2 regions of the Cellvibrio sp. pealriver genome follow, and region 1 is predicted to be linked to the other one. Evidence: riboswitches for the same ligand, from Rfam matches in the RefSeq annotation. Region 1 holds a riboswitch; the other holds the start of a gene.

Evidence for each region. A riboswitch is a leader RNA that binds a small molecule or an ion and turns the genes downstream of it on or off. The one in region 1 is predicted to bind thiamine pyrophosphate.
Region 2: it holds a riboswitch for thiamine pyrophosphate, as region 1 does, so the genes downstream of both, thiD (bifunctional hydroxymethylpyrimidine kinase/phosphomethylpyrimidine kinase) here and VC28_RS05770 (FAD-dependent oxidoreductase) in region 1, are expected to answer to the same signal.

The regions. Positions count from the first base shown of each region.
Region 1 is NZ_KQ236688.1:1,383,720-1,391,437, reverse strand. Features, by position in the region: gene VC28_RS05805 (MFS transporter) at 1-70, shown strand, start outside; gene VC28_RS05800 (DUF3833 domain-containing protein) at 18-551, shown strand; gene VC28_RS05795 (SDR family NAD(P)-dependent oxidoreductase) at 551-1,306, shown strand; gene VC28_RS05790 (AEC family transporter) at 1,399-2,301, shown strand; gene VC28_RS05785 (HD-GYP domain-containing protein) at 2,373-3,740, shown strand; gene VC28_RS05780 (thiazole synthase) at 3,784-4,596, opposite strand; gene thiS (sulfur carrier protein ThiS) at 4,601-4,804, opposite strand; gene VC28_RS05770 (FAD-dependent oxidoreductase) at 4,812-5,927, opposite strand; TPP riboswitch at 5,969-6,104, opposite strand; gene xseA (exodeoxyribonuclease VII large subunit) at 6,156-7,511, opposite strand; gene guaB (IMP dehydrogenase) at 7,683-7,718, shown strand, end outside.
Region 2 is NZ_KQ236688.1:1,951,396-1,959,113, reverse strand. Features, by position in the region: gene VC28_RS08490 (TolC family outer membrane protein) at 1-188, opposite strand, end outside; gene nhaD (sodium:proton antiporter NhaD) at 762-2,021, shown strand; gene VC28_RS08480 (cation:proton antiporter) at 2,185-3,426, shown strand; TPP riboswitch at 3,552-3,648, shown strand; gene thiD (bifunctional hydroxymethylpyrimidine kinase/phosphomethylpyrimidine kinase) at 3,720-4,559, shown strand; gene thiC (phosphomethylpyrimidine synthase ThiC) at 4,575-6,485, shown strand; gene VC28_RS08460 (NUDIX domain-containing protein) at 6,538-7,161, shown strand; gene VC28_RS08455 (DUF1249 domain-containing protein) at 7,326-7,718, shown strand, end outside.

The DNA of each region.
Region 1 (7,718 bases):
CCACTCAGGAGGAAAAAATGAAAATCGTCAGAATCACAGCCATTCTGGGAGCACTCATGATGCTGGGTAGTTGCGCGGGAAATTCCCTTGATCATTACAAAGACACGACACCACGTGCCGATATCAAAGAATATTTTAATGGCCCCATCAAGGCCTGGGGAATAGTTCAGGATTGGCGCGGCCGTGTTATACGCCGTTTTGATGTAGACATGGTGGGTGAGTGGAAAGGCGATGTTGGTACATTGACGGAGTATTTCAATTATTACGATGGAGAAAAACAACAACGTATCTGGACCATCCGAAAAATGGCGGACGGTACATATGAAGGGACTGCATCCGACATTATTGATACCGCAACCGGTAAAATTGAGGGCAGTGCAGTGCGCTGGAATTATGTAATGGATCTTCCGGTTGATGACACAACCTATCACATTCGTTTTGATGACTGGATGTGGTTGATGAATGACGATGTATTGATCAATCGTTCATATCTTAAAAAATTCGGGTTCACAGTCTCTGAACTCACCATCTTTATGCAGAAGCAAAAATAATGATGACCTCATATGAAAATCAGGTTGTCTGGATAATTGGTGCCAGCAGTGGAATTGGTGCTGCATTGGCGCGTGAACTTTTTAAAAGAGGAGCTTTGTTAGCCTTATCAGCACGGCGCAAGGATGAGCTGGACAGATTAAAGCTTGAATTGGATGACACAAGTAAAGTGTTTGTGCTTGATATTACCGATCCGGATATGACCTTGCGTACTGCACATGCAATACGCGCATCATTTGGTCGCATTGATCGTATTATTTTTCTGGCTGCAGCCTATGTACCGATGAAGACAACGGAGCTGGATATTGCCGTTACCAAAGGGATTATTGATACCAATCTGACCGGTGCATTCAACGTGGTACATGCCGTTGTGCCTATTCTCAAGTCCCAACAACAAAAGGGTCAGCTAGCGTTGTGCGGCAGCGTCGCCGGTTATATAGGCTTACCTGAAGGCCAGCCCTACAGTGCAACTAAAGCCGCACTTATTAACCTTGCAGAAAGTTTGCATGCAGAATGCAGGGATCTTATTGATATCAAACTCATTAATCCCGGATTTGTCAGTACTCCGCTGACCGATAAAAACCGTTTTGAAATGCCCATGATCATGCAGCCAGAGGATGCGGCCAACGCCATTGCTGATGGTTTGTTATCGCGCAGTTTTGAAATTCATTTTCCCAAAAAATTTACGCTGTTACTAAAGCTACTGCGTTTGCTTCCATATCCATTATCGCTTCGGGTGACTCGTAAATTAGTCTGAAAAATAGCTTTTATAGATAGTAGTTTCTATTTATATTGCATGTTGGTCAGCTAAAGTAAGTGTCATTCTGTAGTCATTTGGTTGTTAACGTCATGTCCAACATAGCGGTGGTTATAATTTGTTTGCTGGTTGGATTACTGTTCCAGCGCAGTAAACATCTCCCGGAGAACGCGGCGGCATCGCTCAATGGATATGTTATTTACGTTGCTTTGCCAGCATTAATTCTGTCGGAAATTCCCAAGCTCACACTGAATCATGAGGCGCTTATTCCAGTCATTGTTGCCTGGGTCGTCATGTTTTTCAGCGCAGTGGTTACTTTTTTTACGGCGCGCTGGTTGCGCTGGTCACGTGAAATTACCGGCGCACTAATGTTGTTGGTGCCCTTGGGTAATACGGGGTTTGTGGGCATTCCTTTAATAGAAGCGCATCTTGGAAGCGAGGGAATTCCCTATGCGATCCTATACGATCAATTGGGAACATTTATCGCGCTCAATACTTTTGGTATCGCGATTGCTGCTTACTATGCAGGCAGTGCAACATCAGCAACAAAAATTTTGCGCAATATAGTTGTATTTCCCTCCTTTTTTGCCCTTGTTATCGCCTTCTTGTTACGATTTTTTACATATCCGGATTGGTTTGCTGAGGCGCTTGCACGAATCTCATCTACACTTGTACCTGTGGTAATGGTTGCAGTGGGATTGCAGTGGCGATTTAAACTGGAGTCCAATCATTTACTGCCGCTTTTGCTGGGTATTTTTTATATTCTGGTGTTATCGCCCGCATTTGCCTGGTTAGGGCTATGGTTATTTAATATCCATGGTCTGGTTGCTCATGTGGTAGTACTGGAGGCTGCAATGCCCGCTATGATTTCTGCCGGCGTACTTGCAGTGAGCCATAACCTTGCCCCACGTTTTGCTGCGTCCATGGTGGGGTATAGTCTGTTGATAGGATTAGTGAGTGTTTGGTTATGGCGAATCCTATTGACTCATCCGTAATGGCTCATGAGAAACGAGCCGGGTGAACTAACAATAATTCAAATTTGTCTGAGTTCTGCATGGATGGTTTTATGTCGTATGATCAGCCGTCAATGCTGAAAAATGCATCATCTGTCTGGAATCCCTTGCGTTTAGATGCATATGATTTTTATTTGGCTCAGCTTTCTGCGTCAAACTCTGTCACTGCCACACAGGATATTTATTCTGCTGATGGAAGGCTGCTTATTTCTTCAGGCGATTTGATCTCCCGTAGTACTCTGTTGTTATTAGGTGATGTCTTGTTGGCTTCACCGCTATCCCATTGCGTCCACATTCAACAAACCATGTGCAATAGCGATTTTCTGCAGCATCTGGTCGATACCATCCGCAATACAGAATTTTTCCAGTCGCTAGAAGAACGTAAATATCCGTTGGATTCTCTGCGGCCTGTAAGTGAAATGCTGGAACATTTTCCGCTAGTACAGCAACGCCTGACAGTGATGTCAGCGCAGATGATTAATTTGTTTCAGCGTACGCTGAGTGTTGGGTTATGGTCGATTTTTATTGCTCAGGAAATGCGTTTACCTCTGGAAGAAACGCAGCAAATTTTCTGGGCTGCTATTACTCATGATTTCGGCATGATGCATATTCCACCCTATATTCTTGCAAAAGAAGAGCTTGCTGCGGATGAATGGCTGACGTTACAAGCGCATGTTGATATTTCCTGCCAAATACTGCGTGAAGTTCCCGGATTTTCGGAAGATTTAATTGTTGCCGTAAGCGAACATCATGAGCGCTGCGATGGCACTGGCTATCCAATCGGTAAAGTAGAAAGTGAAATTTCGTTGCCTGGGCAAATTCTCGCCTTGGCCGACAGCATTGTGGGTATTTATTACAATCGTTTTAAACCCTATGGTCGTCGCTGGCGAGAAGTTATTCCTGTGCTGGAGTTAAACCGCGCAGCATATTTATATCGCGGCTGTGAAATTGTCAGTACCATGATTTTTCGCAGTGAAATTCCACTGGATAATGTTGTTGAGGGTAGTGAGATACCTGAGTTTGCCGAGCGCATGCTGCAACAAAATGCAAACTTGCAACAATGGTTTAGTGAGCTTAGGGAAATCCTGACAAATGTGGGTTATACCCATGGGGATCGCAAACTACATGGCCTGCAAAACGTTGTATTGCATATCGCATCGACTTTTAAAGGCAGCTTGTTATTCCAGGAAGATTTGCGGGAATCATTACAAAGTATCGCAAATCAGCAGGGCGTTAGTATTAATAAAGTAGTAGAAGATGCACTTTTGCGACAGCAGGAAATGAATTTTCACTTGCATCGTTTAACGCATATGTTGCAAGCATATGTAAGCTCGGGTGAATGTAAAAACCTAAAAGTTGCCAGAGAATTAGATGTGGGCCTGAAAAAAATTGGCGGCTTTTTATTGCCGCCAACCTCGTAATTTCTATGGAAATAAATCGCTGCTTGCTAACGTATTTTTGTTGTTATTGTTGATGCCAGAATGGTTGGCCGACGGTCGGTGTGCTTGGGCTAGCCGTTTGGCGCTTTTGCATCAGACCTGCTTTAAATGCTTTGCGGCCTGCATCAATAGCATCGGCAAATGCTTCTGCCATTAACGGTGGATTGTGTGCCTTGGCTACTGCAGTGTTTAACAGTATTCCATCAAAGCCCATTTCCATTGCCTCTGCAGCTTGTGATGGAGCCCCGAGGCCTGCATCGATAATCATCGGAACATCCTTGATTCTTTCGCGCAAACTCCGCAAGTTATATCGATTTAATAAACCTTGCCCGGTGCCTATAGGTGCCCCCCACGGCATTAATACTTCGCAGCCGACATCCACCAAACGTTTGCATAAAATTAAATCGTCGGTGCAGTAGGGTAATACTTTGAACCCTTTTTTAATCAGTATTTCTGATGCTTCTAGCAAACCAAACGGATCGGGTTGTAAATTGTAATCGTCGCCAACCACTTCCAGTTTTATCCAATCGGTATTGAAAATTTCGCGCGACATTTCTGCAAGCGTGACTGCCTCTTTAACTGATTTACAGCCCGCTGTATTAGGGAGTAAGCGGCAGCCGCTTTCCTGTATGTATTGCCAAATGGCATCTCCATCGCGATTCGCTGGATTTTGGCGGCGCAAGCCAAGTGTGACAATTTCGCAGCGCGACTGGGTAATTGAATCGCGCATTAATTGTGGCGATGCGTAAAGTGCGGTGCCCAATAAAAAACGGCTGGAAAAGGTTTCTTCATACAGTGTGAAGTCGCGTGCGGGTAACGTTGATGTTGCATTATTCATGTGCTTAACCTCCGCCTACCGGGCGAACAATATCGATTTGGTCGTTGGCATTGAGTGTGCGTTCTGTGTAAGTAGAGCGCGGTACAAACTCCTGATTGATTGCCACTGCAATTTTGCTGTCACTATAACCCCAATCACGCAGTGCATCACTTAGCAGCGTTGCTGTGGTTATTGATTTAATTTCATTGTTTACACTGACTTGGATCATCGTCTTTTTAACCTGAAGGCTGAAGCAAGTTGGGGAATAAAATAGTGTGGTTTTGTGCAACTTGAGCCAGTACTTGTTCAGTGACGGCTGGCGCTAACAAATAACCGTGGCGGAATAATCCATTTGCAATAATGAGCCCGGGGCTGCAAAAAATTTTGGGCAGGTTATCCATAAATGCAGGGCGTAAATTTGTATCTGTCTCGATAATTCGCGCTTCGGCAAAAGCGGGTGATAACGTATAAAGTGCGCTACCTAACTCAAGTGATGATTGCAGCGTAACGGGTGAACGATCTTCACTTTCAATTTGCGTTGCACCAATGATAAACCGGTTATTTGGTTTGGGAACAACATACAATTGGTAGCGCGGATGCATTAACCGCACCGGGCGCTGTAAGCGAATCTCGCTGGTTTCTACGTGCAGGGTCTCACCACGCACACCGCGCAATTGTGTAAGTTGTGTTTTTGCCCCCAAGCCACGGCAATCAATAACTAAATCGAACTTTTCAGTTCTATCAAGTGCACGGATAGTATGCGGATCGACTTCTACGGGTGTGTTCTCATAAATCGTGACATTCAGGCGGACTAATTCATCGCCAAGCTGTTGTAAAAATTCACGGTTATGCAAATGGCCTTCTTCTTGTAAGAGCAAGCCGCGCAAAAAATGTGAATGTAAATCCGGTTCCAGTGTTTGAATTTCATGTCCGGATAACCATTGATAGTTGCGACATTCAGGCACGACAAAATTCAATTCATTTTCAAATTGTTGCAGCTCGCTTTCATCTTGTGGGTGTGCAACCAGCAAACTGCCTTTGGCAAAAAATAATTGCGGATTCTGTTGCGGTAAATTGGCTTGTGGTAAATCGCTTAGCCATTGCGGCCAACGCTGCAGAGCAAATTGACCCATGCGGTAAACATTTGCATCGGATACTACGGCTTCGCTTAGTGGTGCGATCATGCCTGCTGCGGTAAAAGCGGCTGCCCGCAAGGTGTTGTCCGGTTGTAATTTGCCAGCTTCGAAAAGCGTGATGTCATGCCCCTGTAAGCGCAAGCGCCAGGCAATCAATCGACCTAAGAGGCCAGCGCCAGCAATGGCGATATGTTGCAGGTTGGATTTAGTATTCACATTGCCTCGAAAAAATGAGGCGGAGGACAGGGGAAATAGCGATTGCTATGCGCCTTGTTCCCTCCGCAGGTTCTAGCCTGTTCAGGTTCTACGGGTTGGGCCGAGCCCATCTCAGCCTCCGTACTAAATTTGCATTTATATTCATGCAATTCAGCCAAGGCGCCCCGACAAGAAGTGTGGTCAATATACTAATGGCTTTCGTTGTTCGCAATCAAAACCTTGCAGGCTTTATTCGGAATCCAGTGACTCTACAATGCTATGGAAACCACCGCCTGCAACCCGTGTGTGGATGCGTTGACCGGCTTGGACTTGCTGCTGATGCGTGATAATCCGGCCTGATTGTGAATCGCTTGCCAATGCAAATCCGCGTTCAAGTGTATTCAATGGGCTCAGTGTATTCAGCATCCGCGCCGCTGTCGTGAGCCGCTGTTTCTGATTATCTATATACGCAAATTGGGTTTTAAATAGTTGTGTTTGCGCTGCGTGTAGCCGATCACGCAGTTGTGTTAGCTGTATATGTGGATGATGCATCTGCATACGCAGCCGCAATTGAGCGAGTTGGTTCTGATGACGATCCAGCAGGTGTTTAATATGGTTTTTTAAGCGTAATTCGAGGTTATCCAATCGTTGCGCTTGCTGCTCCAATCGCTCGCGCGGATGCCGTAAGCGCAGACGCAAATGTTGTAAGTGCTTTTGCAGATGCGCGAGTTTGCGCAACATGGCCTCTTCAAGTAGCACTTCAAAGCCGATAAATTTATCCAGCCATTCCTCACTATCCGGTACTAATATTTCCGCTGCTGCGGAAGGCGTGGGCGCTCGCAGGTCGGCAACAAAATCGGCAATCGTAAAATCGACCTCGTGACCCACAGCGCTGACAATAGGAAGTGAGCTATTAAAAATCGCGCGAGCGACGATTTCCTCATTAAATGACCAGAGGTCCTCCATGGAGCCACCACCGCGCGTCAGTAAGATGACATCGAACAAGTTGGCACGGTTGGCAAGGTCAATAGCATTGACGATTTGAGGCGCAGATTCTTTCCCCTGTACTGCGACTGGAATTACGGTTACCGGAATACCTGCGAAGCGCCGCTCCAACACGCTCAGCACATCGTGGATGGCGGCACCCGTTGGCGATGTAATCACAGCGATACGTTTGGGGATTTTGGGGAGCGGCTTTTTGTGTGCCTCGTTAAACAATCCTTCGGATGAGAGGCGATGTTTTAACTCATCGAATGCGCGCTGAAGGGCACCGCTACCCGCTTCTTCCATATGTTCAGCAATAATTTGGTAGTCGCCGCGCCCTTCATACAGGCTTACACGGGCGCGAATCAGGACATGCTGGCCCTGTTGTGGTTTGAATCGAACCAGCATATTGCGGTTGCGGAACATGCAGCAGCGAACTTGGGCTTGCTCATCTTTTAAGGTGAAATACCAATGGCCTGATGAGGGAATAGACACATTGGACAGTTCACCTTCTACCCAGAGCAGAGGCAAGTGCGTCTCCAATAGTTGGCGTGCCTGACGATTAAGCTGGCTGACACTAAGGATTTCCCGCTCAGGGGTTTTACTGAAAAGATCATTCATAACGGATACAGCCAAAAGCAGTTTGATACGCATTCTAGGCCAAGCATCGGTGTGCGGATAGCCTGAAAGCGGGTAATAGCCACAAGATATAGTGGTTATTGGTTTACCAGTGAGGATCGAATCGCTATAATTCCGCGTTTATTTTCCCGCTCTATTTTGAGGTTGGTAGCTATGTTGCGAATTGCTGAAGAAGCCCTCACATTTGAT
Region 2 (7,718 bases), 570 kb from region 1:
TGGGGGAGCAAACCAGCGCGGCCAATAGTTTTGTTTTGCAGGCCTGCTTCATAGGCTGCTTTATCTGCTTTGAGTTGAGCATCGTTTTGCAGGGCGAGTTCATAAACGTCCAACAGGCTATTGGCGCTGGCAGTTAACGGTGCCAGTGAAAAAAGGCTGATGAGCAAGTAAAGCTTGGTCTTTTTCATAAGGTTTTCCAAAGTCCAGAGTTGAGAATTCCAGTTCAATATCAGGCACATGAATGCCTGATATTTGGCCGCGAGGGCCTTACTAAGTAAGCAGTGTGCGTGGAGTGTAGCCGCTTGCTGCAATGGGGTCGAGAAGTGCGCGGAGGTTCACTGGTTAAAAAGGGTAAAACGCACCTGGGTTTGCGTGAAGTTACAAATGTAAGCTCAGCCGCATTTTTTACCTTTCTATATTCATATATACATCCGCTTAACGTCTGCCCACATTGCTTTAGACGCGATTGCCTATCTTATAGATTCATCCAACAAAAAAATGTCAGTGACTGTAACAGCGTCTTTTAGTCACTGCGCACTTATGGGCTCTTGTCCGCTGAGATTTGTCGGGAGTAAGTCCTGATATTGGTAGATTTGCAAAAACTGTTGCTTTTTTAGGCTATTCTGCATTTGTTTGATTGCTTCATCAAAGTGCAACTTCTATCATGCGCGCCCAATTCAAGGCGGGTTTTTTATCGCTGGCGCTTAGTCGCAGGTGCTCCTTCCCGCAGGATTTCTTTAACTTTATATAAAAGGTCTTATATGTCGATGTCCCTGGAAGTTGTCCTGATCATCTTTGCGGTGCTTGCGCTGCTGGGCGTGGTCTTTGAAGAAGTTATCCATATCAATAAAGCGAAAACCACGCTGTTTTTTGGCAGCCTTTCGTGGCTGGTCATGTTTATGTTTTCCGGTGGGCATGAACAACAAGACGTGATGCTGGATAAGTTAAATCACAATCTGTTGGAGATCGCGACACTGTGGTTGTTCTTGATGGCAACTATGACATTCGTTGCTTATCTGAATGCCAAGGGAATTGTTCAGTCAGTTGTCCAGCGTTTGTGCCCGGCGCAAATGAGCACCCGCAGCTTGATGATTATGGTGGCTTTGTTTGCGATGACGCTATCGATGATTTGCGATAACGTCACCGCGACCTTGGTAACGCTTGGGTTGGTGCACGCTTTTGATGTTGAGCAGAAAACCCGTATCAAGCTGGCCGTTTTGGTGGTGTTCGCTGTGAACTCCGGCGGTGTGGCGCTGATCACCGGCGATGTAACCACGCTGATGATCTTCTTGTCAGGTCATGTGACTATGCCACAACTTCTACTGCTGTGGGTTCCGGCTATCGTGGGTGTAATGGTCTTGGCTGCATTGATGTTCCCCGGCGTGTCTGGTCAGGTAACGACAGAAAAAGATCCTCGCACTTTCACAGGTATGGATTGGGCAATTGTAGGTACTTTCTTTAGTACGATCGTGTGCACCATGCTGTTCAACTTTTTCTTCCACGTCCCTCCAGTGCTGACCTTTTTGGTGGGTTTATCGATCATGTTCTTTATCGGCCACTTCATGAATCTGGATCCGGAAGAAACCAAAATTCTTGAGTATGTCCGTCAGATCGAATACGAAACCTTGTTGTTCTTCCTCGGTATTTTGTTGCTGGTGGGCATGTTGAAAGAAATCGGTACATTGGATTTGTTGACCAATTTCTATGCGCAAATTGCGCCGCAATACGCAAACTATTTGATGGGGCTTTTCTCTGCATTGATCGATAACGTACCGCTGACGGCAGCATTGCTGAAGTCCGAACCTGTTTTGCCAACGGCAGAATGGCTGGCTTTGACTTACGGTGTCGGTGTGGGCGGCTCGCTGTTGGCAATTGGTTCTGCAGCGGGGATTATTGCCATGAGTAAAGTGAAAGGCCTCACTTTCGGTGCCTTCTTGCGCTATACCCCTCTGGTATTGATTGCCTATACCTGTGGTTATGCAGTGGCCTTAACACTGGCCAATCTGGTTTTCCCCAGCTAGCGGGTTATTACGCTGTTTGGGCTTTACAAAAACCGGGTTTTTACCCGGTTTTTGTGTTTATGAAGACGGGAATTTACACACAATTTATAAATGTCGGATTGGTTTGCTGTCAGCATGCGCGCATTCTTTATTTACGTTTTTTAACGATTAACCTGGAGTCGTCATGTCTGCATTAGAGATAGCCAAGCTCGACCTTATGTATGTCGGAATTATTATTTTCACCGGTTTGTTAGGTGGAGTGATTGCTAAAAAAATCAAAGTACCCGATATCGTTCTGTTTCTTCTTATCGGGATTGGCCTTGGTCCCACCATCGGTGGCGTTTTGCATGTCCCGGCTGATTCCACCATGAACCAGCTTATCCTGACCATTGGTGCCTGTTATTTGCTGTTTGAAGGCGGGGCGACTTTGCGCTTCGCGGTATTGAAAGAAATTTGGATTACGTTATTGGTCATTGCATCTGTCGGGGTGTTGATCACCGGTGCCATCATGACAGTGGCCAGTGTGTGGATGGGAATTCCCATCGCGATTGCATTGGTGTTGGCTGCGCTTACCGCATCAACCGACCCGGCGACCTTGGTGCCGATCTTCAAACAAGTTCCTATTAAAGACCGTGTTTCCCAAACCGTGATGAGCGAATCTGCGCTGAATGATGCGATGGGCGCGATAGCGACTTTCGCAGTCGTTTCTTATGTTATGGGCACAGGTGAGGGCTTCAGCTTGACGCACTCGCTCGGTGAGTTGGCTTATGAAGCGGGTATGGGTTTGGTGTTAGGTGCGATTATTGGCTATAGCGCAGCTTTCCTGATGGCACACAACAGTTTTGGGATTTTCCGTGAAGTGACGCCTTTTGTGATTATTCTGGCGGTGATTACCGTGTTCCTGCTTGCAGATGAAATCGGCGCTTCTGGTTTTATGGCGGTGTTTACGTGTGGGGTGATGATTGGCAATAAAGAATCTTTCAATTTGCCATTGGATCACCATGAGCACGAATATCTGGAAGATTATGTGGGTAATACCGCATTGTTGATGCGTATGTTTATTTTTATCCTGCTTGGCTCACAAGTGGACTTCCATTTACTGAAAGAATACCTGGGCGTTGGCCTTGCACTGCTATTTATCTTTATCTTTATCGCCCGCCCCGTCACTGTATTCTTGTGCGCAGGCCCGGATCGCCGTGCCAAGTGGACCTGGAAGGAGTTGGTTTTTATGAGTTGGACGCGTGAAACCGGTGTTATTCCCGCTGCTTTGGTGGGGATTCTGGCGGGTATGAAAGTACCCGGCATTGATGTTGTCGGTGCAATTACGTTCATTTTTATCTTGGGGACTATTCTGATTCAGGCACCTACAACAGCTCTATTGGCAGGGAAGTTGGGTCTGTTGAAGTCGCCAGAAAAATCTGAATAAGCGCAAAACGGATCAATCAAAAACGCCCACCGGTGAGCCAGTGGGCGTTTTTTTATGTCTTGTATAAGGTTGGCCTTAATCCAAAAGGTTTCTTTACTCGATCTTCCAACTTGAATAGACTGCCCACTTTCTTGTCGGGGTGCTGGTGCGATGTACTGGCTGAGATATACCCGCCGACCTGATCCGGTTAGTACCGGCGTAGGGAACGAGAGCCTCCTGTTTTAGCATGTCTTCATGCGTGGTTTTTTCTCTCCTTTCCGTGCCATTACCGATTAATGAATAACGGAAATCCAATGAGTTCTCCTGTTCAAACTTCCGGCCAGACCTCTGGTAAACAGACCCCTATCGCACTGACCATCGCTGGTAGTGACAGTGGCGGTGGTGCAGGCATTCAAGCCGATTTAAAAACGTTTTCGGCGCTAGGGGTATTTGGCGCAAGTGTGATTGCCTCCCTTACTGCCCAAAATACCTTGGGGGTGCAGGGTGTATTTCCTGTGCCTCCGGTATTTGTCCAGCAACAAATCCAATCAGTGCTCAGTGATTTATCGGTTGGCGCGATCAAAAGTGGCATGCTGGCTACGGCTGATATTATTGCTGCAGTGGCGGAGTCACTGAGTGCTTACCCCCATATTCCATTTGTTCTGGATCCCGTGATGGTCGCCACCAGCGGTGACCGTTTATTGGCAGAAGATGCGATCAATACGTTGATTGAAAAACTGATTCCATTGGCGAGTGTTGTCACGCCAAATTTGCATGAAGCGGCGGTATTACTAAATGAACCGGTTGCGACCAGTCTTGAACAAATGCAATTACAAGGCGAAAAAATTATCGCCTTGGGCGCACGCGCAGTATTGATGAAAGGCGGGCATACCAACAGTGAGCAGGCGACCGATTTATTGATAACGGCTGCGGGTGTGAGCGCATTTTCAATGCCGCGCCTAACTACAAAAAATACCCACGGTACGGGCTGTACTTTGGCATCGGCAATTGCTGCAGGATTAGCAAAAACATTATCGCTTCATGATGCAGTAAAAGAAGCAAAACATTATTTACACAATGCATTACTGCATTCAGAAAAATTACACATAGGGCAGGGTTCTGGCCCTGTGCATCATTTTTATTCTTTTTATTAGGCAAGGGGCTTTACTATGAATACCAGCGTCGAAAAAATTCTTAGCCAAACTGCGGAAGTTGATAAAGCATCGGTGCAGCCATTTACCGGCTCAAGAAAAATTTATGTGCAAGGTTCACGTCCGGATATTCGTGTGCCCATGCGTGAGATTACCCTTGCTGATACGCCCACCGATTTTGGTGGCGAAAAAAATCCACCTGTACGTGTATATGATACGTCGGGCCCTTATACAGATCCTGATGTCACTATCGATTTGCGCACGGGGTTGGGTGATGTGCGTACCGCGTGGATTGAAGAGCGCAACGATACTGAAATTTTGCAAGACAGTCATTCCGAATTTACCAAGCAGCGTTTGAGTGACAACAGCCTGGATCATCTGCGTTTCAATTTGACTCGCCAGCCGCGCCGCGCAAAACCGGGTATGAATGTATCGCAAATGCATTACGCCAAGAAAGGCATTATCACTCCTGAAATGGAATACATCGCCATTCGTGAAAATATGGCGCTTGCTCAAGCGCGTGAATTAGGTGTGCTCAAGGAGCAACACCCGGGTATGAGCTTTGGTGCAAGTATCCCGGATGAAATCACCCCCGAATTTGTGCGCAGTGAAGTGGCACGCGGACGCGCGATCATTCCGGCGAACATCAATCACCCGGAAGTGGAGCCGATGATTATCGGGCGCAACTTTTTAGTGAAAATTAATGGCAATATCGGCAATTCAGCTTTGGGTTCGTCGATCGAAGAGGAGGTGGAAAAACTCACCTGGGGTGCGCGCTGGGGTGCAGATACCGTCATGGATTTGTCTACGGGTAAAAATATCCATGAAACGCGCGAGTGGATTATCCGCAATTCTCATGTGCCGATTGGTACTGTGCCGATTTATCAAGCATTGGAAAAAGTAAATGGCGTTGCGGAAAATCTCACATGGGAAATTTTTCGCGATACATTGATCGAGCAAGCAGAACAAGGCGTAGATTATTTTACGATTCACGCCGGTGTATTGCTGCGTTATGTTCCGCTCACTGCCAAGCGAGTAACCGGTATTGTATCGCGCGGTGGTTCTATTATGGCGAAGTGGTGCCTTGCGCATCACAAAGAAAATTTCCTCTACAATCACTTTGAAGAAATTTGCGAAATCATGAAGGCTTACGATGTGAGCTTTTCATTGGGTGATGGTTTGCGCCCCGGTTCAATTGCCGATGCAAACGACGAGGCGCAATTTGGCGAATTGGAAACTCTGGGTGAATTGACCAAAATTGCCTGGAAACATGACGTACAGTGCATGATTGAAGGTCCAGGTCATGTGCCCATGCACATGATCAAAGAAAATATGGAAAAACAATTGGAAGTGTGTGATGAAGCACCTTTCTATACGCTCGGGCCATTGACTACGGATATTGCGCCTGGTTATGACCATATCACTTCTGGTATTGGTGCCGCCATGATTGGTTGGTATGGATGTGCCATGCTGTGTTATGTCACTCCAAAAGAACATTTGGGGCTGCCAAACAAAGACGATGTGAAAGAGGGAATCATCACTTACAAAATTGCAGCGCACGCAGCAGATTTGGCAAAAGGCCACCCCGGCGCACAGTTGCGCGATAATGCATTATCCAAAGCGCGTTTTGAGTTTCGCTGGGAAGATCAATTTAATTTGGGCTTGGACCCGGATACCGCGCGTGCTTATCACGATGAAACCTTACCGAAAGATTCTGCCAAGGTTGCTCATTTCTGTTCTATGTGCGGCCCAAAATTTTGCTCGATGAAAATTACCCAGGAAGTACGCGATTATGCTGCGCAACAAGGTGTTAATGTAGAAGGCATTAATGAGGATCAGCTGATTCGCATGATTGATGTTGAAGCAGAAATGCAGCAAAAATCCAAAGAGTTTATGGAGCAGGGCGCAGAGTTGTATCACAAAGTATAATTTTTCTATCCCGTCTCCCCTGCAAAAGGGGAGACTTTTAACAGGCATTATCATGATCGAAAAACCCCAATTCACACGAGCTGATGTTGAGATAATTCGTCGGGAAGAAATGTACAAACGTTTCTTTCGGGTTGAAAAAGTATTTCTCAGGCATAAATTGTTTGATGGCGGTTGGGGGCAGGAAATCGGGCGTGAATTATTTGTACGAGGTGAAGCGGTAGCGGTTGTGCTTTACGATCCTGTGCGCGACCTGATTGGTATGGTGGAACAATTTCGTGTTGGCGCTTTGGATGAGCCAAGTGGCCCATGGTGTTACGAAGTCGTTGCCGGCATGCTTGAGCCAGGTGAGTCGCCGGAAGAAGTTGCACGGCGCGAGCTTATGGAAGAGGCGAACGTTGAACCTTATGCGTTGGAATATATTTGTAATTATTTATCAAGCCCCGGTGGGTGCAATGAAAAGTTACATCTTTATTGCGGCCTTTGCGATCTACAGCACGCAGGTGGTGTGTACGGGTTGCCGGAAGAAGGCGAAGATATTCGCGTGCATGTATTTTCTGCCGAAGATGTTTTTGCGGTCTTGCTGGACGGAGCATTTAATAATGCTGCGGCATTAATTTGTTTGCAGTGGCTGCAATTAAATCGGTCTCGATTACAAAATCAAGCGGCTTGCGAATAATTTTTTTCAGCCATTGACTTAACTAGAACTCTGGCTAACACTTCCATTACGGGTGCGATCTTGCTTTAACGCACAGACTTGTGTTTCTTTTCTCTATCTATCCGTTACCGCACGGTTTTTGTAGGGAATTTTTATAATCCTTTTTGGGAAAACCCAAGGCTTTTATGTTCACATTGCGCACCGCCAAAGCTCAACCTGAATACGTTACTTACAAAGAGCGTTACAAGGTGGATTTACCGCTACAGATGGCGGAGTGCGAGGCCAACTATTTACGCTTGACCAAATTATTGGCGTTGAGTCATTCGGCTGGGGTTCAGCAGCAGTCGTCACATGAGTTCCGTTTTATCGTGGCGCGCGGTGAGCAGCATTGGCTGCATGTATTGCGCATTATTGAACGTTCGCCTTACACAACTACCTTGGAACTCAGTCGTGAAGCGGTTGGATTTAGCTCAGGCTGGTTAGCTATGCCGAGGTTGACCCTGCGGATGTATCACGATGCAAAACTTGCCGAGGTGTTGGCGTGGGAGGGGCACAAGCGTTTGCGTCCGCGCTATGAA